2 regions of the Cupriavidus sp. LA-1 genome follow, and region 2 is predicted to be linked to the other one. Evidence: predicted binding sites of a transcription regulator. Region 2 holds the regulator's gene; the other holds the start of a gene.

Region 1 (15,057 bases), 1.8 Mb from region 2:
CGCAGGCCAGGGTCTCGCCCGCGCCGCGCTCGTAGACGCGCAGGCGAATGGCGTGGCGATTTTCGATCTGCATGAAGCCGGCGTTGACGCGGTTCGGGAAGGCGGGGTGGTATTCCACCACCGGACCGTCCTGCAGGACCGGGAAGTTTTCCACGTCGTCGACCACCTGCACCGCGTGCGGGTTGCCCATCGACACCGCCGAGATCCATTCGGTGCGGCCGTTGACCTCCAGGCCGTACAGCGTGTCGGCGGCTTCGGCGCGGGTCGGCAGGCCCTGTGCGCGGAACGGCACGCGCGCCGGTTCCAGCTCTGGCGCGCCCATGTCCACCGTGACCTGGCCATCGTCCTGCAGCGTCAGCGTGATCACGCCGTTCATCACCTCCACGCGCACCGAGCGCTTGTCGGTCATGCCCTTGTCCGTGACAAAGCGCACGAAGCACCGGGCGCCGTTGCCGCAGTGCTCCACCTCGCTGCCGTCGGCATTGACGATGCGGTAGCGGAAGTCGACGTCCGCGCGGGTCGGTTTCTCGACGATCAGGATCTGGTCCGCGCCCACGCCGAAATGCCGGCTGGCAAGGGCACGCCACTGCGCCGGGGTCAGGTCGATCTGCTGGTGGATGCCGTCGAGCACGACAAAGTCGTTGCCGGCGCCGTGCATCTTGGTGAACTGGAGTTTCATGGTGGGGATTGTAGCTGCGGGGCGCCGGATGCGTTGGACGTGCCGGACGCGCTCAGTAGATCGCGGGCTCGCCCGGCATGCGGTTCTTGAAGCGCTTGTGCACCCAGTAGTACTCGGGCACGCGCGGGCGGATGCAGTCCTCGAAAAAGGCATTCATGCGGCGCGTGTCTTCAGTCACGCTCGCGCCCGGGTAGTGCTCCCAGGCCGGCAGCACGCGCAGCACATAGCCCTGGTAGTCGGGCAGCATCTCGGTGTAGATCGGCACCACCTTGGCCCCGGTCAGCCGCGCCAGCCGCGATACCGACGTCAGCGTCAGCGCCTGCGCGCCGAAGAACGGCACGAACTCCGAATCGCGCTCGCCGAAGTCCATGTCGGCGATCAGCTGCATCGCCTCGCCCTTCTTCAGGCAGCGCAGGATGTCGCGTGCGCTGTCGTTGCGCGAGATCATGTTGGCGCCGAAACGCCCGCGGGCGTGCTTCAGGAAGCCGTCGAACAGGGCGTTCTTCTGTCTCGTGTAGAGCGAGGCGCCGGAGCGGCCGACATGCTCGCGCAGGTGGATGGTGAGCCGGATCGCGCCAGCTTCCACGCCCGACAGGTGCAGCGTCACCAGGATATGCGGGGTGCCGTCCAGCGCCACCAGGTCAGCCTCGTCATCGATCTGCACCCAGCGGCGCATCTGTGCCTCGCTGCCGGTCCAGAAGATGCCGCGCTCGGCAAAGCTGCGGAACAGGATGCGGAAGCTCTGGCGCGACAACGCGTCGATCTCGGCCTCGGTGCGCTCCGGGAAGCACAGGCGCAGGTTGGCCTGCACCACGCGGCGCCGTTCGCTGGGCAAACGGTACAGCAGGCCGCCGAGCGCCTCGCCGAAGCGCGCGACGAAGGGATATGGCAATTTGCCCAGCACCGTCAGCAGGCCGATGCCGAGCCAGGTGAACACGCGGCTCATGAAATCGATTGATCAGTGGCCGGCTCGGTATGGTTGCCCGGGGTGCCTGGCGCATCCGGGGTGCCCGCTCCGGCGGGTTGCTTGTAGCGGTTGTAGCCCCACAGGTATTGGGTGGGGGACAGGCTTACCAGTTCTTCGATGGTCCGGTTGATGGCAGCGGCGGCGGCGGCGGGATCGTCCGGCAGCATGCCGCCGTCGTTGATCACGCGCAGATGGCCGCGATAGCCGGCGCCGCGCGGCAGGCGCTCGGCAAAGACCGCCACCACCGGCGCGCCGGTCAGCTGCTGCAGCCGGTGCACCAGCGCCATCGTATAGGCGGGCTTGCCGAAGAACGGCGCCCAGTTGCCTTCGCCGCCGCTGGGCACCTGGTCGGGCAGGATGCCCACCGCCTGGCCGCGCTTGAGCGCCTTCACCAGCATGCGCACGCCGCGCGGCGTGGCCGGCGCCATATGCATATTGGGGCGAGTGCGCATTGTTTCGATCCACTCGCGCAGCCAGGGCTGGTGCGGCGGCTTGAACAGCGCGGTGACCGGGCGATGCAGTGCGTGGGACTGCGGCAGCACTTCAAAGCAGCCCAGGTGCGGGGTCAGGATGATGATGCCCTTGCCGCGCGCCTGCAGCTTCCCGAGCTCGGGCCACAGGTAGTCGTCAAAGCCGTACAGCTTTGCGCCGATCCTGCTGCGGCTCCAGAAGTAAGGCATCTCGATGATCATGCGCCCGGTCGAGCGGGCGGCCTCGTCGATCATCGCCTCGGTGGCATCCGGGAAGGCCAGTCGGAAGTTTTCCCGCAGGCGCTGGCCATAGCGGCCGGGCAGGCGCGCAATCAGCAGGCCGATGGCGCCGCCCACGGCTTGCAGCAGCCGCAGGGGGAATCGGGAGATCAGCCAGAATAAAAAGGTCATCAGGCGCGAAAAACAGGTCTGTCGCAGGTCCGTGCCGGGAACAGACGGGCAAGCAGGCGTTTTTTTCGATGCGGTATTCAGTTCCGCACGCCGCGTGCCGTCAACAGGGACCAGCACGGGCACAGCGCCCCGGCGTGCCGGCAAGTGTTGTACCGCACCAATGGCGCGCTGCAACGAAGCCGGCAGGCGCGTATAATAGCGTGTATCGCCGAGTTAACTGACAACTTGCGGGGCGATGCGGCTCAAACCGGGCTGCCTGAAATACCGCTAAAGCGTCGCCGCCATGAACCGAACAGGCTGGCACGCAATAGCCAACCTGGAGAATAAGTTCGTGGCAAACGACTTCCTTTTTACTTCGGAATCCGTCTCCGAAGGCCATCCCGACAAGGTCGCTGACCAGATTTCCGACGCCGTCCTGGACGCCATCCTGGCCCAGGACAAGTATGCGCGTGTGGCAGCTGAGACGCTCTGCAACACCGGTCTGGTGGTGCTGGCCGGGGAAATCACCACGACCGCCAATGTCGACTACATCCAGATCGCGCGCGACACCATCAAGCGCATCGGATACGACAACACCGAATACGGCATCGACTACAAGGGCTGCGCCGTGCTGGTGGCTTATGACAAGCAGTCGCCCGACATCGCCCAGGGCGTGGACCGCGCCTCCGACGACTACCTGAACCAGGGTGCCGGCGACCAGGGCCTGATGTTCGGCTACGCCTGCGACGAGACCCCGGAACTGATGCCGTTCCCGATCTACTACGCCCACCGCCTGGTCGAGCGCCAGTCGCTGCTGCGCCGCGACGGCCGCCTGCCCTGGCTGCGCCCGGACGCCAAGTCGCAGGTCACGGTGCGCTATGTAGACGGCAAGCCGCACAGCGTGGACACCGTGGTGCTGTCGACCCAGCATTCGCCCGACATCACCCAGGCCCAGATCCGCGAAGCCGTGATCGAAGAGATCATCAAGCCGGTGCTGCCGGCCGAGATGCTCAAGGAAACCAAGTACCTGGTGAACCCGACCGGGCGCTTCGTCATCGGCGGCCCGCAGGGCGACTGCGGCCTGACCGGGCGCAAGATCATCGTCGACACCTACGGCGGCGCCTCGCCCCATGGTGGCGGCGCGTTCTCGGGCAAGGATCCGTCCAAGGTCGACCGCTCGGCCGCCTACGCCGCGCGCTATGTGGCCAAGAACGTGGTGGCCTCGGGCCTGGCGCGCCAGTGCCAGGTGCAGGTCAGCTATGCCATCGGCGTGGCCCGCCCGATCAACGTGACGGTCTACACCGAAGGCACCGGCAAGATTCCCGACGCCAAGATCGCCGAACTGGTGCAGGAGCATTTCGACCTGCGCCCGAAGGGCATCGTGCAGATGCTGGACCTGCTGCGCCCGATCTACGAGAAGACCGCCGCCTACGGCCACTTCGGCCGCGAAGAGCCGGAATTCTCGTGGGAAGCCACCGACAAGGCAGCTGTTCTGCGCGCCGCGGCCGGCCTGTAAGCGCCACCCGCGCCAGCTGCACTGACGGCAAGCCCCGCCGGCCCGCAAGGGCCCGCGGGGTTTTTTCATGCGGGTTTGATCCTGGTCCAGTCGCCGCGTGACGCCGGCGCCACGGCTGGCGGCAGGGAGTAAAATCCCGCCATTCCCAGCCGCCACGCCGGCGGCCGACCCCAAACACTGGTGACCGTTTCCAGAGGATGCCATGTCCGAAGCGCCTGTCCTTGCCCCGTCGACCTCAGCCCAGCCTGGCGCCGCCGGCCAACTCAACCTGATCCGTCCGCAGCCCTATACGGACTGGGCTCCCCAGGTCACGGCCGAAGAACGTGCCACGCTGCGCCGCGAACTGGAGCAGGGAGCCGTGCTGTACTTCCCGCACCTGAATTTCCGCTTCCAGCCGGGCGAAGAGCGCTTCCTGGACAGTCGCTATTCGGACGGCAAGTCCAAGAACATCAACCTGCGCGCCGACGACACCGCGGTGCGCGGTGCGCAGGGCAGCCCGCAGGACCTGGCGGACCTGTACACGCTGATCCGCCGCTACGCCGACAACAGCGAGGCGCTGGTGAGCACGCTGTTCCCGGAATATACCCCGCACATGACGCGCGCCGGCACGTCGCTGCGGCCCAGCGAGATCGCCGGGCGCCCGGTCAGCTGGCGCAAGGACGATACCCGCCTGCACGTGGACTCGTTCCCGTCCAACCCGATGCTGGGCAAGCGCCTGTTGCGCGTGTTCCACAATATCGACCCGGCCGCACCGCGCGTGTGGCGCGTGGGCGAGCCGTTCGGCGATTTTGCACGGAAGTTCGTGCCCAAGACCCATGGCATGTGGCCGGGGCAGGCGTCGCTGATGAAGCTGCTGCATATCACCAAGCGCAAGCGCTCGGAATACGATCACCGCATGCTGCAGCTGCACGACCTGGCCAAGGCCGACCTGGATTACCAGGCCAACGTGCCGCAGCAGGAATTCCAGTTCCCGCCGGGTTCGACCTGGATCGTCTTCAGCGACCAGTTGCTGCATGCCGCCATGCGCGGGCGCGCGATGATGGAGCAGACCATCTACCTGGCGCCGCAGGCGATTTCCGACCACACCCACTCGCCCGAGGCCGTGCTGTCGCGCATGCTCGGACGGCCGATGCTGGTGTCCTGACCAGCGCAGGAGCAGCCGCAGCCGGGTTGCGCCCGAGCACACGCGGCCCGTCCGACGTGCTTGCGCGCGTGCCTTGCCGCCGTCCTTCTCCACCCCTCCGGCTAACGTCTACACTGAATCTCACGGCTTGCCATCCGCTGGACGGACAAGGGCGGGCGCACCGGCGCAGCCCGGCTCACGCATGCGCGCCGCCTGCGGACTCGCGGGGAGACAGATGGAAACCACCTATGACTACGTCATCGTCGGTGCGGGCTCGGCGGGCTGTGCGCTGGCGGGGCGGCTTGCCGACAGCGGCGACGACGCCATCGCGCTGGTCGAGGCCGGGCACCACGATCACCATGTGCTGATACGCACACCCGCCGGGATGGCCGCGTTGCTGCCGCGTGCCGGGGCCCGCAACTATGGCTTCCAGACGGTGCCGCAGCCGGGCCTGAACGGCCGCCGCGGCTACCAGCCGCGCGGGCGCGGCCTGGGCGGCAGTTCTTCGATCAACGCCATGATCTACACCCGCGGCCGCCCCGCCGACTACGACGCCTGGGCCGACGCCGGCTGCGACGGCTGGTCATGGGACGACGTGCTGCCTTACTTCCGCCGCGCGGAATGCAATGAACGCCTGGCCGGCAGCGACGACGACCCGCTGCACGGCGGCAACGGTCCGCTCCATGTCAGCGACCTGCGCACCCCCAACCCCTTTGCCGAACGCTTTATCGAAGCCGCGCAGCAGGCCGGCTTTCCGCGCAACGACGACTTCAACGGCGAAGAGCAGGAAGGCGTGGGCTGGTACCAGGTCACGCAACATGCCGGCGAGCGCTGGAATGCCGCGCGCGCCTACCTGCACGGCGGCAACGTGCGCGACCGCGCCTGCAATGGCGGCCGTGCGCGGCTGCACGTGCTGACCGACACGCAGGCGCTGCGCATTGTCTTTGAGGGCCGCCACGCAGCCGGTGTGCGGGTGGTGCGGGATGGCCGCCAGCAACTGCTGCGCGCGCGCCGCGACGTGATCGTGTGCGCGGGCACGTTCGGCTCGCCGCAGTTGCTGATGGTTTCGGGGGTCGGCCCTGCCGCGCTACTGCGCGAGCAAGGCATCGGCGTGGTGCACGACCTGCCCGGCGTGGGCGCCAACCTGCAGGACCATCTCGACATCGTGCTGCACAAGCGCACCGCCGTGCCCGAGCTGTTCGGGGTGTCGTTCGGCGGCCTCGCGCGGCTGGTGTCCGAAATGCTGCGCTACCGGCGCGAGCGCACCGGCATGCTGTCGAGCAATTTTGCCGAGGCGGGCGGCTTCCTGCGCAGCCGGCCGGAACTGCCCGAGCCTGACCTGCAGCTGCATTTCGTGGTCGGCATCGATGACGACCACATGCGCCGGCTGAACTCCGGCCACGGCTATGGATGCCATGTCTGCCTGCTGCGCCCGCGCAGCCGTGGCGAGGTGCGACTGGCCTCGGCCGATATCCGGCGTGCGCCGCTGATCGATCCGAAGTACCTGAGCGATATGCGCGACCTGGGCGATCTGGTGGCCGGTGTGCGCATCGTGCGCAGCATCCTGTCGCAGCCGCAACTGGCATGCTTCGGCGGGCGCGAGCTCTATTCGGCCGGCCTGCGCGCCGACGGCAGCGACGATGCAGCCGTGCGCGAGCTGATCCGCGAGCACGCCGATACCATCTATCACCCGGTCGGTACCTGCCGCATGGGCATGGATGCGATGGCGGTGGTGGACCCGCAGCTGCGCGTGCGCGGCGTTGAGGGCCTGCGCGTGGTCGACGCGTCAGTGATGCCGACCCTGATCGGCGGCAACACCAATGCACCCGCGATCATGATCGGCGAGCGCGCGCACGACCTGATCCGCTATGCGCCGCGCGTGATGCTGCGCGTGCTGGAATCGATGGAGGCTTGACGGGAGGTGTGAGCCCTAGCCTTCGAAGCCGCGCGAGAACACCCGCTTGAGCACATCGGCATCCGCATCCAGCGTGCCGAAGACGCGCCCATGCTGCCGCCCCAGCCGGCTGGCGACGAACAGCTCCGCACTCTCGGTATCGGCATGCGCCAGCATCAGCGCGGCCTGCGCGGTCAGCACCAGTCCCTGCGCAAAGCGGCGCGCGTTGGCTTCCAGCAGTTCGGGGGGCTCGCGCAGCAATGCCTGCAGCGAGGCCAGTTCCGCGCGCACCGCCGGATGGCCGCCGGCGCGGCGCGACAGGTCCTGCAGCAAGCGCGCGGCATCGTCCGGATTGCGCTGGATCGCGCGCAGCACGTCCAGGCACATGATGTTGCCCGAGCCTTCCCAGATCGAATTGACCGGCGCCTCGCGATACAGCCGCGCCATCGGGCCTTCTTCGACGTAACCGTTGCCGCCCCAGACTTCCATCGCTTCGCCGGTGGCTTCCAGCGTGCGCTTGCAGACCCAGAACTTGGCCGCGGGCGTGACCACGCGCTTCCAGGCCGCCGCGAGCGGATCGTCCTCGGCATGCTCGAAGGCATGGCCCAGCTCCATCATCAGCAGCGTGGCGGCTTCGGATTCCAGCGCCAGGTCGGCCAGCACATTGCGCATCAGTGGCTGGTCGGCCAGCAGGCGTCCGAAGGCGCTGCGGTGGCGCGTATGGTGCAGCGCCTGCACAAAGGCCGCGCGCAGGATCGCGGCGCTGCCGATCACGCAGTCGAGCCGCGTGCTGGTGGCCATCTCGATGATGGTGGGGATGCCGCGGCCTTCCTCGCCGATCAGGATGCCGGTGGCATCGCGGAACTCGACCTCGCTGCTGGCGTTGGAGCGGTTGCCGAGCTTGTCCTTCAGGCGCTGGATCTGCACCGCGTTCCTGCTGCCGTCGTCGCGAAAGCGCGGCACGAAGAAGCACGACAGCGGGCCGTCTTCGGCGCCCATGCGCGCGACCACCAGGTGCGCATCGCACATCGGCGCGGAGAAGAACCACTTGTGGCCGGTCAGCGCATATTCCGCGCCGCGGCCTTCGCCGCCCACCGCGCGCGCCACGGTGGTGTTGGCGCGCACGTCCGATCCGCCCTGCTTCTCGGTCATGCCCATGCCGATCATGATCGCGGTCTTGCTGCGCCACGGCAGGTCGCGCGCATCATGCTCGGTGGCATACAGGCGCGGCTCCAGCTCGGCAAACAGCGCCGTTTCCTTGCGCAGCACGGGGATGCTGGCAAAGGTCATGGTCGGCGGGCACAGCGAGCCGGATTCCACCTGTGCCTGCAGGAAATACCCAGCCGTGCGCGCCGCCCATGCGCCCGCGCGCGGCTGCGCGAAGGGCAGGGCCTGAAGCTGCTGGCTGCGCAACAGGCCCAGCAGCGCGTGCCAGCTCGGGTGAAAGTCCACTACGTCGATGCGCTCGCCGGTGCGGCTGTGGGTGTGCAGTTCTGGCGTGAAGTGGTTGGCGTCGGCCGCCCATTGCTGCACTTCAGGCTCGCCCAGCCGCGCGCCGAACTGCCCGAGCGCGTCGGCATGCCAGCCGCCGGCAAGGCGTTCCAGCGCGGCGCGCACGGCGCGGTCGCAGCCAAACAGGTTGTAGTGGGCGAGATCCGGCACCTGGTTGAAAACGCGGTGCGTGGCGGCGTCGGTCATGATGTCTCCTGGATCGGTGCTTGCCGTTTGCTTGCATGGTAGATCACGTACCCGGTGTTTGAGTGCACGGTCGTCCCCTTGTTGGCGATTTTGCGGCGCAGCATGCGCGATTCGATACCTTTTCGCACAGGTGTGGCACCACAATCGGCAGGGAACTGGCACTGGCGCCCGCCGGCACCTTGTGCTTAAATTCACCCCGTTGGATGAAACAGGGGTGCCGTACGGATGGGCCGTGCGGCTGAGAGAGTCCCTTCGAACCCGATCCGGCTAGTACCGGCGTGGGAAGTTTCACAAGACCAAGTCTCCAGTCCCTCCGGGACTCGCCGCCCCAGGCTTCAGGCCCCAGGCAGCGCTCACAAGGCTCCTGGTTTCGTCCACCCCCGCAAGAGAGAGGACGACACCCATGGCCCGTACTGCCCCCGCTGCATCCTTCGAATCGCTTGAAAGCGACCTCGACCAGAAATTCGCCTATCCGGCTTCCAGCAAGACCTACCTGACCGGCAGCCGCCCAGATATCCGCGTACCGCTGCGGACCATCCTGCAGACCTCGACGCGCACCGAGAAGGGCGACATGCCCAATCCGCCGATCCCGGTGTACGACACCTCGGGCCCCTACAGTGACCCGGACGTGCATATCGACCTGAAGGCCGGCCTGCCGGCGCTGCGCGCCAAGTGGATCGAAGAGCGCGGCGACACCGAGGTGCTGTCCGGCCTGTCGTCGGAATACGGCCGCGACCGTGCCAACGACCCCGCCACCGCGCACCTGCGCTTTGCCCAGCTGACCAACCCGCGCCGCGCCAAGGCCGGCGCCAATGTGTCGCAGATGCACTATGCGCGCCGCGGCATCATCACGCCGGAAATGGAATACGTGGCCCTGCGCGAATCGCTGAACCTGCAGGCGCTGTACGACAAGCCCGAATACAAGGCGCTGCTGCGCCAGCACCCCGGCAACGCGCTCGGTGCCGGCCTGCCGCTGCGTCCGGAAGACATCACGCCGGAATTCGTGCGCCAGGAGATTGCCTCGGGCCGCGCCATCATTCCCGCCAACATCAACCACACCGAGCTGGAGCCGATGGCGATCGGGCGCAATTTCCGCGTCAAGATCAACGGCAACCTGGGCAACTCGGCGGTGACCTCGTCGCTGGCCGAGGAAGTGGAAAAGATGGTGTGGTCGATCCGCTGGGGCGCCGACACCATCATGGACCTGTCCACCGGCAAGCACATCCACGAAACCCGCGAATGGATCCTGCGCAACTCGCCGGTGCCCATCGGCACGGTGCCGATCTACCAGGCGCTGGACAAGACCGGCGGCATCGCCGAGGACCTGACCTGGGAGATGTTCCGCGACACGCTGATCGAGCAGGCCGAGCAGGGCGTCGACTACTTCACCATCCACGCCGGCGTGCTGCTGCGCTATGTGCCGCTGACCGCCGACCGTGTCACGGGCATCGTTTCGCGCGGCGGTTCGATCATGGCCAAGTGGTGCCTGGCGCACCACAAGGAAAACTTCCTGTACACGCACTTCGACGAGATCTGCGAGATCATGAAGGCCTATGACGTGTCGTTCAGCCTCGGCGACGGCCTGCGTCCGGGCTGCATCGCGGATTCCAACGACGACGCCCAGTTCGGCGAACTGCGCACTTTGGGCGAGCTGACCGCCAAGGCGTGGCAGCACGACGTGCAGGTGATGATCGAAGGCCCGGGCCACGTGCCGCTGCAGCGCATCCAGGCCAACATGGACGAAGAACTCAAGCATTGCTACGAGGCACCGTTCTATACGCTGGGACCGCTGGTAACGGACATCGCTCCCGGCTACGACCACATCACCAGCGGCATCGGCGCGGCCAATATCGGCTGGATGGGCACCGCCATGTTGTGTTACGTCACGCCCAAGGAGCACCTGGGCCTGCCGGACAAGGAAGATGTGCGCGAAGGCATCATCACCTACAAGATCGCCGCCCACGCCGCTGACCTGGCCAAGGGCTGGCCGGGCGCGCAGCTGCGCGACAACGCACTGTCCAAGGCACGCTTCGAGTTCCGCTGGGAAGACCAGTTCAACCTGGGCCTCGATCCGGAACGCGCGCGTTCGTACCACGATGCCACGCTGCCGGCCGAAGGCGCCAAGATCGCCCACTTCTGCTCGATGTGCGGGCCGAAGTTCTGCTCGATGAAGATCACGCAGGAAGTGCGCGACTATGCGGCATCGCTGCCCAAGGAAGCGCAGCAGGGCATGGAAGAGAAGTCGATCGAGTTCCTGAAGAAGGGCAGCAAGATCTACTCGTAAGGCAGTGACAGGCAGTACGGGCATGGCTTCGCAACCCATGCCCGCGCATGATCCGCCGCCGCGCTGCGCCCCGCGCGGCGGCACCGACATAGGAGGCCGGACGCGGCCGCATGGCGCGTCCGGCACAACACCCCTCATGACAGCAGTGCAGTCGTTTGACGTCGCCATCCTCGGGGCCGGTCTTGCCGGCCGCCTGGCCGCCTGGCAACTGGTCCGCAGCGGCGCCCGCGTGGCGCTGGTGGAGCGGGCCGGCCCGGACGGCGCGGGCTCGGCCGCCTATGTGGCCGCCGCCATGCTGGCGCCGCTGGCCGAGTCGGCCATTGCCGAGCGCCGCATCGTCGACCTGGGCATTGCCAGCGTCGACCTGTGGCGCGCGTGGCTGGCCGAGTTGGCGGAGCCGGTCTTCTTCCAGGAAGACGGCACGCTGGTGGTCTGGCATGCGCGCGACCGCGCCGAGATGTCGCTGTTCACCAGCCGCGTGCGTGCCGTGGCACCGCCGGAGCTGGTGGCGCAGCGGCTGTGCGCGCTCGACGCGAAGGGCGTGGGCGAGGTCGAACCCGCGCTCACGGGCCGCTTCCCGCAGGGCCTGCTGCTGGCCGGCGAAGGCCAGCTCGACAACCGCGGCGCGCTGCGCGCGCTGCTGTCGTGCGCGGTCAGCGAAGGCGTGCATTGCGTCTGGGAGGCCGGCGAAGTCGACGCCCGCTCGCTGCCCCAGCTCGGCATCCGTGCCGACGTGGTACTGGACTGCCGCGGCCTGGGCGCGCGCGCGGCCTGGCCTGTGCAGCCCGGCGGCACCCGGCCGGGTCTGCGTGGCCTGCGCGGCGAAGTGGTGCGCGTGCACGCCCCCGACGTCAAGCTGCACCGGCCGGTACGGCTGCTGCATCCGCGCTATCCGATCTATATCGCGCCCAAGCCCAACGACCTGTACGTGATCGGCGCCACCGAGCTGGAAAGCGAGGACGAGTCGCCGATGAGCGTGCGCTCCGCGCTGGAGCTGCTGTCGGCGGCGCATTCGCTGCATCCCGCCTTCGGCGAGGCGCGCGTGCTGGAACTGAACGTGCAGCGCCGCCCGACGCGCCCCGACCACCTGCCCGCGATCCGCGTGGACCAGCGCGCGCGCGTGGTGCGCGTCAACGGGCTGTACCGGCATGGCTTCCTGATCGCGCCGGCAGTGACCGAGGCCGCCTGCGCGGTGGTCGGTGCGCTGCTCAGGGGCGATCCCGCGGCCCATGCGGTGCCGGCCGCGCTGCGCTGGCCCGGCATGATCGAAGCCGTGACCGATGCGCCCGCCACCACAGCCATGGCCGCGCCTGGCGGGCTGCTGCACTAACGTGAACGACATGGATATCCTGCTCAACGGCCGACCGCTAGCCCTTGCCGATTCCGCCACGCTGGCGGACGCGGTGAGCGCGGCGCAGATCGCGCCCCCCTTTGCCGCGGCGGTCAACGGCCAGTTCGTGCCGCGCGGCGCCCACGCCAACACCCCCCTTGCGGCCGGCGACCGCATCGACCTCGTGCAACCCGTGACGGGAGGCTGACCCATGACCTTCGAACCCTCCGAAACCTTGCGCGACCCGTTCGTGCTGTATGGCGAGTCGTTCGGCTCGCGCCTGCTGCTGGGCACCGCGCGCTACCCGTCCCCGGCCACGCTGGAGGCGGCCGTGCAGGCGTCGAAGCCCGCCATGATCACCGTCGCGCTGCGCCGCCAGGGCGCGGTCGGCGATGGCGAGGGCGGCCAGGCCTTCTGGCAGATGCTCAGGGCCATGGACGTGCCGGTGCTGCCCAATACCGCCGGCTGCTTTACCGCGCAGGAGGTGATCACCACCGCGATGATGGCACGCGAGGTCTTCGAAACGCCGTGGATCAAGCTCGAGCTGATCGGCGACGACTACACGCTGCAGCCCGATACGCTGAACCTGCCGGCCGTGGCCGAGACCCTGATCAAGGAAGGCTTCAAGGTGCTGCCGTACTGCACCGAGGACCTGGTGCTGTGCCGCCGCCTGCTCGACGTGGGCTGCCAGGCGCTGATGCCGTGGGCCGCCCCGATCGGGACCGGCCGCGGCGCGGTCAACCCGCACGCGATGCGCGTGCTGCGCGAACGCCTGCCCGACACGCCGCTGATCGTCGATGCCGGCCTGGGCCTGCCGTCGCACGCGGCGCAGGTACTGGAGTGGGGCTACGACGGCGTGCTGCTCAACACCGCGGTGGCGCAGGCTGCCTACCCGGTCAACATGGCACGCGCCTTTGCGCAGGCCGTGGAAGCCGGCCGCACCGCCTACCTGGCCGGGCCGATGCCCGAGCGCGAGGTCGCGCAGGCCAGCACGCCTGTCGTCGGCATGCCGTTCTGGCACGCCGACAACACGGAGCAGCGCGCATGACCCGCCGCGCGGTGCATGCCGCCAGCGACGGCCCGCTGCGCCAGGCGGTGCTGGAACATTATGGCGAGACCTTTGGCGTCGATGACAAGCCGTGGCAGGCCTGGCGCCTGGCCGACGCGCCGGCGCAACCCGGCGCCCACGATGTGCTGCTGTCCGACGGCGAAGCCGACGAAGCCGTGATCGCGCGCGTTGCCGCCGCGGGCGCCACGCTGATCGAGACCGACCGCGAGGGCGGCCGGTGGATCGACACCGTGCGCTCGCCGATGGGCACGTGGGTCTTCTCTGTGGCCGCCGACACCGGCCAGCCGCATTCGCCCGCTTTTGTCGCGGTGCTGCTGGCCTGCCTGTCGCTGCATTTCCCGGCGCACGACGCGCTGTGCCTGGCACGCGCCTGGGAGCCGGGCTCGGCCGACTGGCCGTCCGACTTCGCGCGCTTCCCGCATGTGCGGCACGCCGCGCTGGTGGCGCCCGAGCAGGCTGCGGCGCCGTTCGCGCCGTGCCCCGCGCTGGGCCTGTATGTGGTGGTGCCGAGCGCCGAATGGATCGAGCGCCTGGCGCCGCTGAACGTGCCGACGGTGCAGCTGCGCTTCAAGTCCGACGACCCGGCCGCGGTGCGCGCCGAGATCGCACGCGCGGCGAAGGCCATGCAGGGCTCGTCTTCGCGCCTGTTCATCAACGACCACTGGCAGGCCGCGATCGATCACCGCGCCGCCACCGGCGGCGAGCAGAGCGGCATCTACGGCATCCACCTCGGCCAGGAAGACCTGGACGATGCCGACCTCGATGCGATCCGCGCGTCGGGGCTGCGGCTGGGTGTTTCCACCCACGGCTATGCCGAAATGGTGCGGGTGGCCGCGATCCGCCCCAGCTACCTGGCGCTGGGCGCGATCTTCCCGACCACCACCAAGGTGATGCCGACCCAGCCGCAAGGCATGGGCCGTTTCCGCGCCTATGTGAAGCTGATGCAGCCGGTGATCCCGTCGCTGGTGGGCATCGGCGGCGTCAACGCCGCCAATATGCGCGAGGTGCTGGCCGTCGGCGTCGGCAGTGCCGCCGTGGTGCGGGCGGTGACCGAGGCAGGCGACGTGCCGGCCGCGGTGGCGCATCTGGTCAGTTTGTTTCCGGTCGGCTGAGCTGTCACAGGTTCTCTGACCCTGCGGTTTGCTCTCCTCTCCCGCAAGCGGGCGAGGGGAGCCTGGTTCGCACGGCGTTGGCTACGGCTGGCTGGCTTGCATAGCCAAGATTTGTGCGACATTCGCCCAGCCGCGGAAACCGAACCGGACCCCGTCGCTATGATGTCGGGCAGCATTCCCCGCCAATCACCCAGCATCGCCCACCATGTCCAGCCAGCCCGTCCCCGAAATCATCCCCGCCGCACCCGGCACGCCGGAGAAGCCCTACTTTGGCATCGACATTCCGCTGATGCGATATTTTGGCCTGCAGCCGGTGCATATCGAGGAAGGCCTGTGCCGTACGCGCTTGCCGGCGCATCCGTCGCTGGTGAACAGCCGCGGCGATGTGCACGGCGGCACGCTGATGGCGACGCTGGACTTCACGCTGAGCGGCGCCGCACGCTCGCATGCGCCGCTGGACACCGGCGTGATCACCATCGACATGTCCACGCATTTCCTGGCGGCCGCGCGCGGCGAGCTGACGCT
Region 2 (15,057 bases):
CGAAGCGGAACAGGTCTTCGCTGCTCGCCGCAGTCTTTTCACCGCCGCCCTGGCCCGGGCCCTTGCGCGGCGCCTGCGGCTTGCCACCTTCCTTGCGGCGGCCCTGCTGGCGCGCGCCGGCGCCCTGGGCCTCGCCAGGCGTTGCCGGCTTGCCGGCGCGCTGGCCCGGCTTGCGCTTGCGGCCGGGCTGCTCGGGCTTGTCGGTGCCTTCGGCCCTGGCCGCGCGGTCAACCTTGTCGGCCTTGCTGTTGCCCTGGCCGCCCTGGCCGCCCTGGCTTCCCTGGCCGCCCTCGCCCTGACCCGTCTTGCGCTTGCCGCGGCCACGCTGGCCACCGCGCCCGCCGCCAGCCGCCTGTGCGGCGCCCGGCTCACCGGCATCGCCCTGGCCGCCGGCGCTGGCGCCTTCGGCGCCCTCGGCACGGTCCTGCGCCGCCTGGCGGCGCGATGCCACCAGGTTCCTCAGCCCGCGGCGCAGCCCCTTGCGGCGGGGCGCGGCTTCGCTGCCCGATCCGGGTTCTGCGGCGCCGGTGTCGGCGGATGCGCCCGCATGGCGGGTGTCTTGCTCAACGGAATCAGACAAGGTATTCACTATCGGATGTTGCATGTTGTTCAGTTCGGCACGCGCTCGTCGTGCTCGCTCGGGTGCGGCGGGTTGCCGTCTTCGGGCAGTTCGCCCCGCGCCCCGTCCGGATTGGGTACGGCTGGTTCGGTGGAATCGTTCGAATCAGCCTCGGCAGCCACCGGCTGCAGCGGCTGCACATCGAAGCCATTGGCGCCTGCGTCGACCGGACCGGTCTCGTCGGCTTCATTCTCGCCAGACGCTTCGGCCGCGGCCGCGCTGTCAGCCTGGCTGGCCGGCTCGGCAAAAGCTTCTTCGTCGGCGCTGGCCGGCTTGTTCGCCGCCAGGTCTTCAAAATTGATCGCCTGCTGCTCCAGCAAGGCTGCCTGCGCCTGTGCCTGGGCGTCTTCCAGCGGCGGCAGCTCATCCAGCGTGCGCAGGCCAAGATCGTCCAGGAACGCCTTGGTGGTGGCATACAGCGCGGGCCGGCCGGGCACGTCGCGGTGACCGATCACCTCGATCCAGCTGCGGTCCTCCAGCTTCTTGATCACTTCCGTGCTGACGGTCACGCCCCGGATTTCCTCGATATCGCCCCGGGTCACGGGCTGGCGGTAGGCAATGATCGCCAGGGTCTCCATGACGGCGCGCGAGTATTTTGGCGGTTTTTCCGGATTCAGGCGGTCGAGGTATTCCCGCATTTCCGGCCGGCTCTGGAAGCGCCAGCCGCTTGCCAGCGCCACCAGTTCCACGCCGCGCGGCCGCCAGTCCTGGCGCAGTTCCTCGAGCAGCACGCGGATGGTGTCTGCACCGACGTCGTCGTCAAACAGTCGCCGCAGATCATTGACGCGCAACGGTTCCTGCGCGCAGATCAGCGCCGTCTCGAGGACGACCTTCGCCTCTTGGGTATTCATGTTGATGGTGTGCAGCCTGTCTTTGCACCTGCTCCCGGACGGATCCGGGGCACCGGAGATTTTGGATACAGCGGTGCGAAAGCCACCGCCATCTCATTGCGCAGCGAGCCGGATACCTGCTGTATCCAAGCCGTGCACTTCCCTTTCTTTGCATCGAGTTGCCGGGTCGTTCCGGCAGGAGATCGTCCGCACGCCGCCATGAACCGGCCAGCGGACCTCTTGCGTCGCGCATCCGCACACTACGGACGTCGCTGTCAGCGAACTGAACGCCTCGGACGCAAGAAAAAACGGGTATCGGGAGCTAGGCCGGCATCTACAACACCACGGTGCCAGCCGGACTTTTGAACCAGATCTTTTGAACCGGATGGACCGCGGGGGCGGGACGGGCATCGAAAACCTTCCGCTTCCCTTGTCCTGAGCGCGCCTTCTGGTAGGAAGGCCGCCTGGCGCTGCTCGCCGCTGCTTACCGCGGCCTGTCTGACTCCGCGCGATACCGCAATGTTGGCGATTGTATGGCATTCCCGCCTCTGCCTGCAACCATCATCCGTTGTCCAAGCGGCGCCAACGCCTCAGAAAAGTCCCAGACGGCATCAAAACACCAGACAGAACCCCTGCCCGGCCAGCGAATGTGGCAGCAGCACCGCTCGCGCAATACCAAGGCCGCCAAACGCCATCACCGCGAGGCCGGCCCCCAGCCGCACGCCGGGACGCCTCGACAGCAGCCGCAAATAGCCCGACAGCCCCGACAGAACCAGCAGATTCGGCAGCGTGCCGAGCCCGAAAACCCCCATGACCAGCGCCCCAGAGCCCGCGTTGCCTGCCAGCAGCGCCAGCGTCAGCGCGCCATAGACCATGCCGCAGGGTACCAGGCCCCAGGCCAGCCCTACCCCATAGCGCCGCGCCAGACCGCCGCGCGCCCGCACGAATGCCGGCATGCCGCCCGCCAGGCGGCCCAGCCGCCGCGCCGCGGCGGCACTGCCACGCGCTGCCAGCCGTTCCAGCCGGTTCACGCTAAAGGTACTGCCGTGCAGCAGGCGCCAGCCCGACCACAACAGCATCACGCTGCCCGCGCCGAACAGCCAGCGCTGCACCGGCAAGTAATCCTGCTTCCATGCCGAGGCGCCGGCGGCACCCAGCGCCGCGCCCAGCAGCATATAGGTCGAAATCCTGCCCATGTGCATCACCAGCAACTCACCAAGCCAGGCGGCGCGGCTGCGCACCAGGCTGACCGTCGCGGGCATCCCGCGCCGCTGTTCCACCGCCAGGGCCACGCCACCACACATTGCGGCACAGTGGACACCGCCCAGCAAAGCCAGCAGGAAAACGCTGATCAGCACTCCAAATGTCAATTCTGTCTCCCTGCAGGATCACATCGCACGTTAAAATGTACCAATCGCGCCCTCGCTGCCATTTCTAGCAGGTTCCAATTGCTCACCTCCATTCCCATTACCGAGATGTCGCCCCGTTGCTCCACTTGTGCGATGGGGCAGCTGTGCCTTCCGGTTGGCATGTCGCAGCAAGACCTCGCCAAGATGGACACGCTGGTGCAAGAGCGCATTCGCGTGCACAAGGGTGAAACCCTGTACCGCATGGGCGATCCACTCACCGCCGTCTATGCCATCCGCTTCGGCACGCTCAAGACCCACGTCACCACCGAAGACGGCCGCTCGCAGATTACCGGCTTCCATCTGCCCGGTGAAATCGTCGGGCTCGACGGACTCGGCGAGATGCAGCATGCCTCCGATGCCGCCGCGCTGGAAGATACCGAGGTATGCGTGGTCCGCATGAACGAGCTGCAATCGCTGTCGGCCGACCTGCCGTCGCTGCAGCAGCAGTTCCTGCGCCTGATGGGCAAGGAGATCACGCAAGACCAGCTCATGCTGGTCACGCTGGGTTCGATGCGCGCCGAGGAACGCCTTGCCGCCTTCCTGATCAACCTGTCGGAGCGGCTGTCGGCGCGCGGGTATTCGGCGTCCGAGTTCGTGATGCGCATGAGCCGCGAAGAAATCGGCAGCTACCTTGGGTTGAAGCTGGAAACCGTCAGCCGCCTGTTCTCCCGCTTTGCCGAAGCGGGCCTGATCCAGATCCGCCAGCGCCATGTCAAGCTGGTCGACATCGACGGCATCAAGCAACTCTACAGCCGCACTTGCTGAGCCATCGCCTCTGTCGGCGCCGCATGTGGCGCCGGCAGCGACGATGGCCGCGCCAGCCTCATTCCAGTTCGTCAGTATCGGCCAGCCGCGTCGGCATGGTGTAGAGCGTCAACCCGCTCGACAGCGCGCAGAACACCCAGGCCAGCAGAAAGCCGACGGTGTAGACCGACTCGCGCGACGATTCGATCGGGTGGCCGAAGAACTTCAGGTCACCGGGATCGACAACCGAAAAGACCGTCGCGGTCGCAAAGCCGGCCATCAGGAACCCCGGCCAAAGTACCCACATCAGCCAGCGCAACCTCATGGCTGCCTCGCTGTGGCAGGCCTGGGCGGCGTGGCCCCGGGCTTCTCCACCACCAGGCCATGGCGCGTCGCGCCCTGCACAGGCATGTCGGGATGCGTTGACGCCAGCCAGATCGTCACGCCGCACGCCACCATGGCCGCCAGCGGACCGCTCATCAGCAGCCACGGCCACGGCTCCTTCCACCACGGATTGCCTTGCTGATTCATCTTGCCCCCTTCGTCTTGGCGACTACGTCCGAGTCCCCTGGCTTCACAAATCGCGCGGCACGATAAAACTGGTGGATTGCCGGATTTCGGCATGCCCCCGCTCCGTGCCTTCGCTCGTTACTGTCACGCTGATCTTGTGCGTGCCCTGCGCCGCGGCCTCGACCGGCACGCGGATCCGGATCGGCAGCAACCGGTTGGAGGTCGGCGCCAGCAATTCGGCCTGCTTGTCGTACTCCACCGTCAGGTTCTTCAGTTCATCGCTGTCGGCGCTTACCCGGATCCGCACCGGCGCTTCGGTCGTGTTGATCAGCTGCAGGCGATAGACGTTCTCAATCCAGCGTCCTTCCACTTCCCGGCCGAGCGCGCCGCGGTCGCGGATGATGTCGACCTTCAACGGCGTGCGCAGCGCGATGGACGCCAGGAATCCGGCCAGCAGCGCGACCCAGATCACTGAATAGATGATCACGCGCGGACGCAGCAGCCGCTTGCGCGACGCCACGGCAGACAAGCCTTTGCGCATCGCGTTCTCGGACGTGTACCGGATCAGGCCGCGCGGGTAGTCCAACTTGTCCATCACCTGGTTGCAGGCGTCGATACACGCGCCGCAGCCGATGCATTCGTACTGCAGGCCATCGCGGATATCGATGCCCGTCGGGCACACCTGCACGCAGATGCTGCAGTTGACGCAATCGCCCAGGCCCGCCTTGTGGTGGTCGGTCTTGCGCGAGCGGCTGCCGCGCGGCTCGCCGCGGCCGACGTCGTAGGTCACGACATAGGTATCGCGGTCCACCATCACGCTCTGGAAACGCGCATACGGGCACATGTACTTGCACACCTGCTCGCGCATGAAGCCCGCGTTGCCCCAGGTGGCGAACGCATAGAACAGCATCCAGAACGCCTGCCAGGGCCCCAGCGACAGGGCCAGCACCTCGCCGCCCAGTTCACGGATCGGGGCGAAGTAGCCGATAAAGGTAAAGCCGGTCCAGAGCGCGATCAGCACCCACAGCAAGTGCTTGGTCGCTTTGATACGGAACTTGCGCAGGCTCCATGGATCGCCGTCGAGACGGATGCGCGCGATGCGGTCACCTTCGACCCGCCGCTCGATCCACATGAAGATCTCGGTGTAGACCGTCTGCGGACACGCGTAGCCGCAGAACAACCGCCCCGCGATCGCCGTGAACAGGAACAGCGCCAGCGCGGAGATGACCAGCAGCACCGCCAGGTAGATGACGTCCTGCGGCCACAGCACCAGCCCGAAGATATAGAACTTGCGCTCGCCAAGGTCGAACAGCACGGCCTGGCGGCCATTCCATTGGAGCCAGGGCGTGCCGTAGTAGATCAGCTGGGTCAGGATCACCAGCCAGACCCGCCAGCTGGAGAAGGCGCCCGTCACCGAGCGCGGATAGATCTTGCGGCGGACCTCGTAGAGCGTTTCGTCCGAGGTCTCGCCCGGCGCAGCGGCCGACCGTTGCAGGTCGGCCGCGCGGGCCCTTTCCTCAGTCCCGGGTGCGTTCATGGGCATGCTCTCCCGCGAGCCACCAGCGCCCGCTCACATGAGTCGTCGGTCATTTCCCGGCTCCGCCCCCGGTATTGGACAAACCCCAGACATAGGCGGTCAGCATGCGGATGCGCTCGGGGGTCAGGATTTCCTCATGCGCCGGCATATGGTTGTTATGGCCCTTCAGGATGGCATCGACAATGCTGGCTTCCGAGCTGCCATAGAGCCAGACGTTGTCCGACAGGTTCGGCGCGCCGAGCGCCTGGTTGCCCTTGCCGCCGGAGCCGTGACAGGCCGCGCAGGTCGTCTTGAAGGTGCCCTCGCCGCGCGACGCGCGGATCGGATCCGACGACAGCCCGGACAGCGAGCGCACGTACTGCGCCACATCGCCCGCCTGCTTGCCATCGATTGTTGAAGCGAACGACGGCATCACGCCGTTGCGGCCCTTGGTGATGGTCTGCTGGATCGTTTCCGGGTCGCCGCCATACAGCCAGTCATTGTCGGTCAGGTTCGGGAAGCCGCGGCTGCCGCGCGCGTCCGAGCCATGGCACTGCGCGCAGTAGTTCAGGAACAGGCGTTGGCCGATCTCACGCGCCTGCGGGTCCGCCGCCACCTGCTTGACGTCCATCTTCAGGTACTTGGCGTAGATCTCGTTCTGCATCTGCTCCTGCGCCGCGCGGTGCGCGGCCAGTTCGCCCTGCGTGGAGAACTTCAGCACGCCGGCATATGAACCGAGGCCCGGATACAGCACCAGGTAGACCAGGCTGAAGATGCAGGCCAGCAGGAACATCCACATCCACCATCGCGGCAGCGGGTTGTTGAGCTCGCGCAGGTCGCCGTCCCAGACGTGCCCGGTATCTTCGGTGCCACCGGCAGTCTTGGTGATCTTGCGTTGCGAGAACAGCAGCCACACGCACCAGACGATGCCGATGAGCGCGATGCCGGCAATGTAATAACTCCAGAATTCGGAAATGAAATCGCTCATGGCTAGGTGTTCCGGCTCGATGTTGTCGTAGGTTCGTCAGGCAGCGCGAACGGCAGCATGGCGGATTCCCGGTTGGCGGCCTGCCGGCCGGCCGACCAGGCCCACCAGCAGATCCCCAGGAAGACGACCATCGACACGACGGTCGCAATGGCAGTGATCATGGCCATGGTTACTCCTTGGGCGCCGCTGCCGCGGCGGAATCCACGCGCACATTGCGGCGGTTGGTGCCCAGGCCCTGCAGGTAGGCAACCAGCGCGTCCTCTTCGGTCTTGCCCTTGAGCGCTTCCGGTGCCTTGCCGATCTCGGCGTCGGTGTAAGGTACGCCCAGGCGGACCAGCGCGCGCATGCGGGCCTGGATATCGTTGGTGGGCAACTCGGCCTTTTCCAGCCACGGGTACGACGGCATCACCGATTCCGGCACCACGTCGCGCGGATTGCGCAGGTGGATGCGCTGCCAGTCATCCGAGTAGCGCCCGCCCACGCGCGCCAGGTCGGGACCGGTACGCTTGGAGCCCCACAGGAACGGGTGGTCGTAGACCGACTCGCCCGCCGTGGAGTAATGGCCATAGCGCTCGGTCTCGGCCTGCAGCGTGCGCACCTGCTGCGAGTGGCAACCGACGCAGCCTTCGCGGATATAGATATCGCGCCCCATCAGCCGCAGCGGCGAATACGGCGTGATGCCCGGATCCGGCTCGGTGGTGGAGTGCTGGAAGAACAGCGGCACGATCTGGACCAGACCCGCAATGCTGACCACGAGGATCGTGCAGATGATCAGCCAGCCGATGTTCTTCTCCAGCGTTTCGTGGGAAAAGAAGCGTTGTTTGTCGGACATCTTTCTATCCTGGATTGATCAGTGGGCAGAGGCAGTGATGCTGGCCGGGATCGGCGCATCCACGGCGCGCTTGCCGACGATGGTCTTGAGCACGTTGTAGGCCATCAGCAGCATGCCGGACAGGAAGCACAGGCCACCCAGCAGGCGAATCAGGTAGAACGGGTACTTGGCCTTGACCGCCTCGACGAAGGCATAGGTCAGCGTGCCGTCAGGCTGCGTGGCGCGCCACATCAGGCCTTCCATCACGCCGGCGATCCACATCGAGGCGATATACAGCACCACGCCAATGGTCGCGATCCAGAAATGCCACTCGATCAGGCGGACGCTGTACATCTGCTTTTCGCCAAAGAGCCGCGGGATCAGGTAGTAGAGCGAGCCGATCGAGATCATTGCGACCCAGCCCAGCGCGCCCGAGTGCACGTGGCCAATGGTCCAGTCGGTGTAGTGCGAGAGCGCGTTGACCGTCTTGATCGACATCATCGAGCCTTCGAACGTGGCCATGCCGTAGAACGACAGCGCCACCACCAGGAACTTCAGGATCGGGTCGGTGCGCAGCTTGTGCCAGGCACCCGACAGCGTCATGATGCCGTTGATCATGCCGCCCCAGGACGGCGCCAGCAGGATCAGCGAGAACACCATGCCGAGCGACTGCGCCCAGTCCGGCAGCGCGGTGTATTGCAGGTGGTGCGGGCCAGCCCACATATAGGTGAAGTTCAGCGCCCAGAAGTGGACAATGGACAGGCGGTAGGAGTAGATCGGGCGTTCGGCCTGCTTGGGGATGAAGTAGTACATCATCCCCAGGAAGCTGGTGGTCAGGAAGAAGCCCACGGCGTTATGGCCGTACCACCACTGGATCATCGCGTCCTGCACGCCGGCATAGGCCGAGTAGGACTTCCACATCGACACCGGCATCTCGATGTTGTTGACGATGTGCAGCAGCGCGATGGTCAGAATGTAGGCGCCGAAGAACCAGTTGGCGACATAGATGTGCCGGGTCTTGCGCTTGACGATGGTGCCGAAGAACACGATCGCGTAGGCCACCCAGACCGCGGTGATCAGCAGGTCGATGGGCCATTCAAGCTCGGCGTACTCCTTGGAGCTGGTGATGCCCAGCGGCAGCGTGATGGCGGCCGCGACGATGACCAGTTGCCAGCCCCAGAACGTGAACGCGGCGAGCGGGCCGCAGAACAGGCGGGCCTGGCAGGTGCGCTGGACCACGTAGTAGGAGGTCGCGAACAGCGCGCTGCCGCCGAAGGCGAAGATCACCGCATTGGTATGCAGCGGGCGCAGCCGGCCGAACGACAGCCAGGGCGTGTTGAAGTTGAGTTCGGGCCAGATCAGCTGTGCTGCCAGCAGCACGCCGACGGCCATGCCGACGATCCCCCAGACTACCGTCATGACAGCGAACTGTCTTACGACGCCGTAATTGAAGGTGTCGACGCGTGAAGACGCGGCAGTGACATCCATTCAGACCCCCAAAGCTTAGAGAAGAGAAAAAACCTACTGACAGCGTGACTTTAGGAAAACTGTGCCGCGGGCGCGTTGATCTTTATCAAGTCGCTCCGGACACGCGTTGAACCTGCATGCGAGGCCCCGGTCGGAGGCCCGCTTTTGCCGCGGATTCAGGGCTTGTCGTTGTCCAGCAGGATCGATTCGGCGGGCCGGTCCAGGTCGTCGTACTGCCCGGCATGAAGGGCCCACCACAGCGCGCCTGCGATGACCACCACGAGCACCAGGCTCATCGGCACCAGCAGGTAAAGCGTTTCCATCGTCAGGCTCCCTTGTGGCGCGGCTTGCCCGCGCGCAGCAGGCGCCAGGCATTGGCGACCACCAGCAACGACGACAGCGACATGCCGACGCCGGCCATCCATGCCGTGACCAACCCTGTCGCCGCCAGCGGAATGGCGACCACGTTGTAGAAGAAGGCCCAGCCCAGGTTCTGGCGCACCACGCGGCGCGTCTGGCGCGATACCGCGAGCGCGGTGGCGATCTCGGCCACACCCCCATGCGTCAGCACCGCATCCGCGCCGGCCTGGGCCAGCGGCGCGCCGCTGCCGATGGCAATCGACACCTGCGCTTGCGCCAGCACCGGCGCGTCGTTGATGCCATCGCCCACGGCCAGCACCACCGCCCCGCCCTGCTGCAGCCGCGCCACGTAGTCGCGCTTGCCTTCGGGCGTGACCTCCGCGGCCACGCGGCTGATGCCGAATTGCGATGCCCACCAGTGCACCGCCGCGACGTTGTCGCCCGAGACCAGATGGCAGCGCACACCCAGTGCGTGCAGGCGTGCAAGCAACTCGGGGGTCTGCGGCCGCTCGACATCGGCCAAGATGAAGCGCGCCAGAAGCCCGGTTTCGGCACCGAGCCAGACGACGGTCGCACCGGGATGGGTGGGGTCGCTGGACACTGCGCGCGTTGGCGGGCCGTCGGCCACCAGCGCCGCGACATAATCGGCACGGCCCAGGCGCAGCCGGCGGCCGGCCACGACCGCCTCCAGGCCCTGGCCCGGGACATTGCGCATGCCGCTGACCTGCAGCGGCATGCCGGCGCTGTCCTGCGCCGCGGCCACCAGTGCGCGCGCGATCGGATGCTCGCCGCCGCGCTCCATCGCCGCGGCCAGTGCCAGGCATCGGGCCCGATCGGCGTCGGCCAGCGGCTCGACCGCCGCTACCGCAAAGCGACCTTCGGTCAGCGTGCCGGTCTTGTCGAGCACCACGTCGGTGACGCGCGCCAGTGTTTCCAGCGCATGGCCGCGCGTCAGCAGCACGCCACGCCGCGACAGCGCCGCACCGGCTGCAGCCAGTGCTGCCGGCGTGGCCAGCGACAATGCGCAAGGGCAACTGACGACCAGCACCGCGATCGTCACCAGCAAGGCGCGCGACGGATCGATCCAGAGGCCCCACACCACGCCCGTCAGCGCCGCCAGCGCCAGCAGCGTCGCCACGAACCAGCCCGCGACGCGGTCGGCCAGTGTCGCCAGGCGCGGCTTCTCCGCCAGCGCGCGGTCCAGCACCGCGACGATCTCGGCGAGACGGGTGCCGGCGCCGACGCGGGTCACGCGCAATTCGAGTGGACTGGCCGTGTTGAAGCTGCCGGCCAGCACGGTTTCGCCTGCCGCGCGGCGTACCGGGCGGCTCTCGCCGGTCAGCATGGATTCATCGAGTTCGCTGGCGCCTGCCACCACGGCCCCATCGGCCGGGACGATCTCGCCGGCCTTGACGCGGATGAGATCACCCGTGCGCAGGCGCGCGACCGGGACGCGCTCACCGGCGGCACCGGTCGCGGCCAGCCGCTCGCAGGTGGCCGGCAACTGGCGCGCCAGCATCTCGGCGCCGCTGCGCGAGGCCTGGCGTACGCGCAGCTCCAGGTAGCGGGCCAACAGCAGGAAGGCGACGAACATCGTCACCGAATCGAAATAGACCTCGCCCACGCCGCGCACCGTGGCCAGCGCGCTGGCGGCAAAGCCCGCGCCGATGCCGATCGCCACCGGCACGTCCATGCCCATATGGCGCTGGCGCAGGCTGCGCCAGGCGCCGGCAAAGATCGGCGAGGCGGCATAGAACACCACCGGCAATGTCAGCGCGAAACTGGCCCAGCGCATCAGCTGGAGTTGCCCGGGGTCGATGGTGGCTTCGTGCGTGTAGATCGGCCACGCATACATCATGACCTGCATCATGCCGAGCATGGCCACGGCCATGCGCATCAGCAGCCCGCGGCGCGCGCGCCGGTCCTGCTGGTCGGTACGCGAGACTTCGAACGGCCAGGCCATGTAGCCGATGCCGGCCAGCGCGGCCAGCAGCCCCGCCACCGACTGGGCGCCTTCGCGCCAGCGCACCACCACGCGGCGCGTGGCCACGTTGGCGACCGCGGACTCCACACCCGGCTGGCGGCTCAGGTGTTGTTCGATCAGCCAGGCGCAGGCGGCGCAACGGATATTCTCGGGCGCCAGCGTGATCTCGGCGCGGCCGCCGTCGAGCGGGCGGACAAACTGGGTGCGCAGTTCCGGGGTGTCGTAAGCGGCCCAGATCGGCTCGGCCTCGCGCCGGGCGTCGTCGTCGATGGGGCGGGCGAAGCGGGCTTCATCCCCATAGAGATGGGCAAAACCGGCTGCATGGAGGGTCTGCGCCAGGGCCTGGCACCCGCCGCAGCAGAACACCCGGCGGCTGCCGTCCAGCTCGGCGGCAAGCGGCTCGACGTCGGTGACGGGCAGGCCGCAATGGAAGCAGGCCAGCCGCGCGCCGGCGCCGGCCGCGGCCGTGCCCACGGCATCGCGATCGATGGCCGGCGGGAATGGCGCCAGCAAGCTGGCCGAAGGACTGGTGACTGGGGGCGGCGACATGGGAACCTTGTTCTACCCAGTGGAGGGTATATGCGGGTCCCCGAATCGACCTTGATATTGGTCAATGCGGCCCGGCTATCGTCATGCCGGGCAGTAAAACAACGCTCAGGTGAGCGTCGTGTCAATGACGCGGCGCTCGGATTCAAGGTATTCGCGCGATTGCATCTCGATGATGCGCGATACCGTCCGATGGAACTCATTGGCCATCTGGCCTTCGGTATAGAGTTCGTCCGCGGGCACTTCAGCCGACATCAGCAGCTTGACCTTGTGGTCGTAGAACACGTCGATCAGCCAGGTGAAGCGGCGTGCCTCGGACGACATGCGCGGCGTCATGTGCGGCACGTCGGACAGGATCACGGTGTGGAACTGGGAGGCCAGTTCCAGGTAGTCGTTCTGCGAGCGCGGGCCGCCGCACAGCGTGGCAAAGTCGAACCACACCACCCCGTTGGCCTTGCGCAGCGCGCGCAGCTCACGGTGCTCGATATGGAGCAGCGGCGATTCGTCGGCCACGCCGGCGATCGAGGTGAAAGCGTCGCGCAGCGCCGAGTTGGCCTTGGCATCCAGCGGCGTGTGGTAGGCCTGCACCTGTTCCAGCGCACGCTTGCGGTAGTCGATGCCGGCGTCGACGTTGAGCACGTCCAGCTTCTGCTGCAGCAGCGCGATGGCGGGCAGCACGCGGTCGCGGTGCAGGCCATCCGGGTACAGCAGGTCCGGGCGGTAATTGGAGGTCATCACGAACTGCACGCCGTTCTCGAACAGTTGCTGCAGCAGGCGGTGCAGGATCATCGCATCGGCGACGTCGTTGACGTGGAATTCATCGAAGCAGATCAGCCGGAAGCGGCGCGCAATGCGTCTGGCCAGCTCGTCCAGCGGATCGGGACGCCCGCGCAGCTCTTCCAGCTGGCGGTGCACCTCGCGCATGAACTCGTGGAAGTGCAGCCGCGTCTTGCGCACCACCGGCACGCAGGAATAGAAGCTGTCCATCAGGAAGGACTTGCCGCGCCCTACCCCGCCCCACATGTAGACCCCCTTGGGCACATCGGGATGGACCAGCAGCTTCTTCAGCGCGTTGTTGCGGCGACTCTTGTAGGCCACCCATTCGTCGTAGCACTGCTGCAGCCTGGCCACGGCGCGAAGCTGCGCTTCGTCGGACTGGTAGCCGCGCTCCTTCAGTTCCTTCTGGTAGTACTCGGTGACGTTCATGCTGGCGGGTTCAGGCTGGCGGGTTCAGGCTGGCGGGTTCCCCGGGGGCACCCCGCAAGTGAAAACGGCGCGCCGCAAATGCGGCGCGCCGGTACTCAGGCAACGCAAGACATCTGTCTTACATGTTGAGCTGACGCTTGTCGACGGCCAGCGCTGCTTCGCGCATGACTTCCGACATCGACGGGTGCGGATGGCAGACGCGGCCGATATCCTCGCTGGCGGCCTTGAACTCCATCGCCACCACGGCTTCGGCGATCAGGTCCGAGGCGTTGGCGGCAACGATGTGCACGCCCAGGATCTCGTCGGTCCTGGCGTCGGCCAGCATCTTGACGAAGCCGTCGGCATGGCCCATGCCCAGGGCACGGCCGTTGGCCATGAACGGGAACTGGCCGGCCTTGTACTCGCGGCCTTCGGCCTTGAGCTGTGCTTCGGTCTTGCCTACCCATGCGATTTCCGGGAAGGTGTAGATCACCCACGGTACGCAGTTGTAGTCGATGTGCGGCTTCTGGCCGGCGATGCGCTCGGCCACGGCCACGCCTTCGTCCTCGGCCTTGTGCGCCAGCATCGGGCCGCGCACCACGTCGCCGATGGCCCACAGGCCCGGCACCTTGGTGGCGCAGTGGTCGTCCACCTCGATAAAACCGCGCTGGTCCGCGGCCAGGCCGACGGCGTCCAGGCCCAGGTTGTCGGTATTCGGCACGCGGCCGACCGACACGATCAGGCGATCGACTTCCAGCGTCTGCGCGGCGCCGTCCTTGTCGGTGTACTTGACGGTGACGCCGTTCTTGCCGGTCGTCACTTCATTCACGTTCACGCCGAGGCTGAACTTCAGGCCCTGCTTGGTCAGCTGCTTCTGCGCTTCCTTGGCCACGCCTTCATCGGCGGCGCCCAGGAAGGCGGGCAGCGCTTCCAGCACGGTCACGTCGGCACCCAGGCGGCGCCACACCGAGCCCAGCTCCAGGCCGATCACGCCGGCGCCGATCACGCCCAGCTTCTTCGGCACTGCGGGGAACTTGAGCGCGCCCTCGTTATCGCTGACGAGGTCGTTGTCGACCTTGATGCCGGGCAGGTGGCGGGCCTTCGAGCCGGTGGCGATGATGACCTGCCTGGCGGTCACGACTTCACCGGCGACGTCGACCTGGAAGCCTTCGGCGGTCTTGCCGACGAACTTGCCGTAGCCCTTGAGCAGCGTCACCTTGTTCTTGCGGAACAGGAACTCGATGCCCTTGGTCATCTTGCCGACGATATCGTCCTTGCGCTTGAGCATCTTGGCCACGTCGACCTTGACGTCGCCCACGGTGATGCCGTGGTCGCCCAGGTGGTGCTGGACGTTCTCGAACTCTTCCGAGGAAGCCAGCAGCGCCTTGGAGGGGATGCAGCCCACGTTCAGGCAGGTGCCGCCCAGGCGGGCTTCGCCCTTGGGATCGTCATACGGATTGCCTTCGCAGCAGGCCACGTTCAGGCCCAGCTGGCCGGCACGGATGGCGGCGATGTAGCCGCCGGGGCCGGCGCCGATCACCAGCACGTCGAATTGTTTGCTCATGGGAATTCCTTGTTGGGCGCCGGCGGCAGCTTGTGCCGGCGCGCCGTCATCACGGGGGAGCGCGCCCCGCGCACGGCACAGCGTGCGCGGGGGGACCGGTTGATTACAGGTCCAGCAGCAGGCGGGCCGGATCTTCCAGCGCGTCCTTCATGGCGACCAGGCCCAGCACGGCTTCGCGGCCGTCGATGATGCGGTGGTCGTAGGACATCGCCAGGTAGTTCATCGGGCGGATCACGATCTGGCCGTCTTCCACCACCGGGCGGTCCTTGGTCGCGTGCACGCCCAGGATGGCCGATTGCGGCGGGTTGATGATCGGGGTCGACAGCATCGAGCCAAACACGCCGCCGTTGGAGATCGAGAACGTACCGCCGGTCAGCTCTTCCAGCGACAGCTTGCCGTCACGGGCCTTGACGCCGAATTCGGCGATCTTCTTCTCGATGTCGGCCAGGCTCATCTGGTCGGCATTGCGCAGGATGGGCACCACCAGGCCGCGCGGCGAGCCCACGGCGATACCGATATCGAAG

Evidence for each region. Region 2 encodes FNR, which switches genes on or off when oxygen is low (the NO sensors DNR and NnrR bind a similar motif). Its sites were predicted from a motif close to TTGATNNNNATCAA; they were not measured.
Region 1: ACZ5MJ_RS16965 (Kdo hydroxylase family protein) is a predicted target of FNR. The motif match lies at 4,098-4,111, and genes of this name have one in related genera.

What each region holds. Positions count from the first base shown of each region.
Region 1 covers NZ_AP031387.1:3,619,923-3,634,979, reverse strand. The annotation lists gene dapF (diaminopimelate epimerase) at 1-679, opposite strand, end outside; gene ACZ5MJ_RS16980 (lipid A biosynthesis lauroyl acyltransferase) at 732-1,625, opposite strand; gene ACZ5MJ_RS16975 (lysophospholipid acyltransferase family protein) at 1,622-2,527, opposite strand; gene metK (methionine adenosyltransferase) at 2,859-4,022, shown strand; gene ACZ5MJ_RS16965 (Kdo hydroxylase family protein) at 4,225-5,166, shown strand; gene ACZ5MJ_RS16960 (GMC family oxidoreductase) at 5,381-7,060, shown strand; gene ACZ5MJ_RS16955 (acyl-CoA dehydrogenase family protein) at 7,076-8,737, opposite strand; TPP riboswitch at 8,938-9,039, shown strand; gene thiC (phosphomethylpyrimidine synthase ThiC) at 9,141-11,021, shown strand; gene ACZ5MJ_RS16945 (FAD-dependent oxidoreductase) at 11,158-12,351, shown strand; gene thiS (sulfur carrier protein ThiS) at 12,362-12,559, shown strand; gene ACZ5MJ_RS16935 (thiazole synthase) at 12,563-13,399, shown strand; gene ACZ5MJ_RS16930 (thiamine phosphate synthase) at 13,396-14,532, shown strand; gene ACZ5MJ_RS16925 (PaaI family thioesterase) at 14,738-15,057, shown strand, end outside.
Region 2 covers NZ_AP031387.1:1,304,041-1,319,097, reverse strand. The annotation lists gene rluB (23S rRNA pseudouridine(2605) synthase RluB) at 1-604, opposite strand, end outside; gene scpB (SMC-Scp complex subunit ScpB) at 610-1,470, opposite strand; gene ACZ5MJ_RS06280 (sulfite exporter TauE/SafE family protein) at 2,061-2,819, opposite strand; gene fnr (fumarate/nitrate reduction transcriptional regulator Fnr) at 2,898-3,623, shown strand; gene ACZ5MJ_RS06270 (hypothetical protein) at 3,682-3,927, opposite strand; gene ACZ5MJ_RS06265 (hypothetical protein) at 3,924-4,133, opposite strand; gene ccoG (cytochrome c oxidase accessory protein CcoG) at 4,177-5,649, opposite strand; gene ccoP (cytochrome-c oxidase, cbb3-type subunit III) at 5,699-6,616, opposite strand; gene ACZ5MJ_RS06250 (cbb3-type cytochrome oxidase subunit 3) at 6,619-6,783, opposite strand; gene ccoO (cytochrome-c oxidase, cbb3-type subunit II) at 6,786-7,448, opposite strand; gene ccoN (cytochrome-c oxidase, cbb3-type subunit I) at 7,467-8,915, opposite strand; gene ccoS (cbb3-type cytochrome oxidase assembly protein CcoS) at 9,071-9,217, opposite strand; gene ACZ5MJ_RS06230 (heavy metal translocating P-type ATPase) at 9,220-11,787, opposite strand; gene zapE (cell division protein ZapE) at 11,893-12,990, opposite strand; gene lpdA (dihydrolipoyl dehydrogenase) at 13,109-14,533, opposite strand; gene odhB (2-oxoglutarate dehydrogenase complex dihydrolipoyllysine-residue succinyltransferase) at 14,637-15,057, opposite strand, start outside.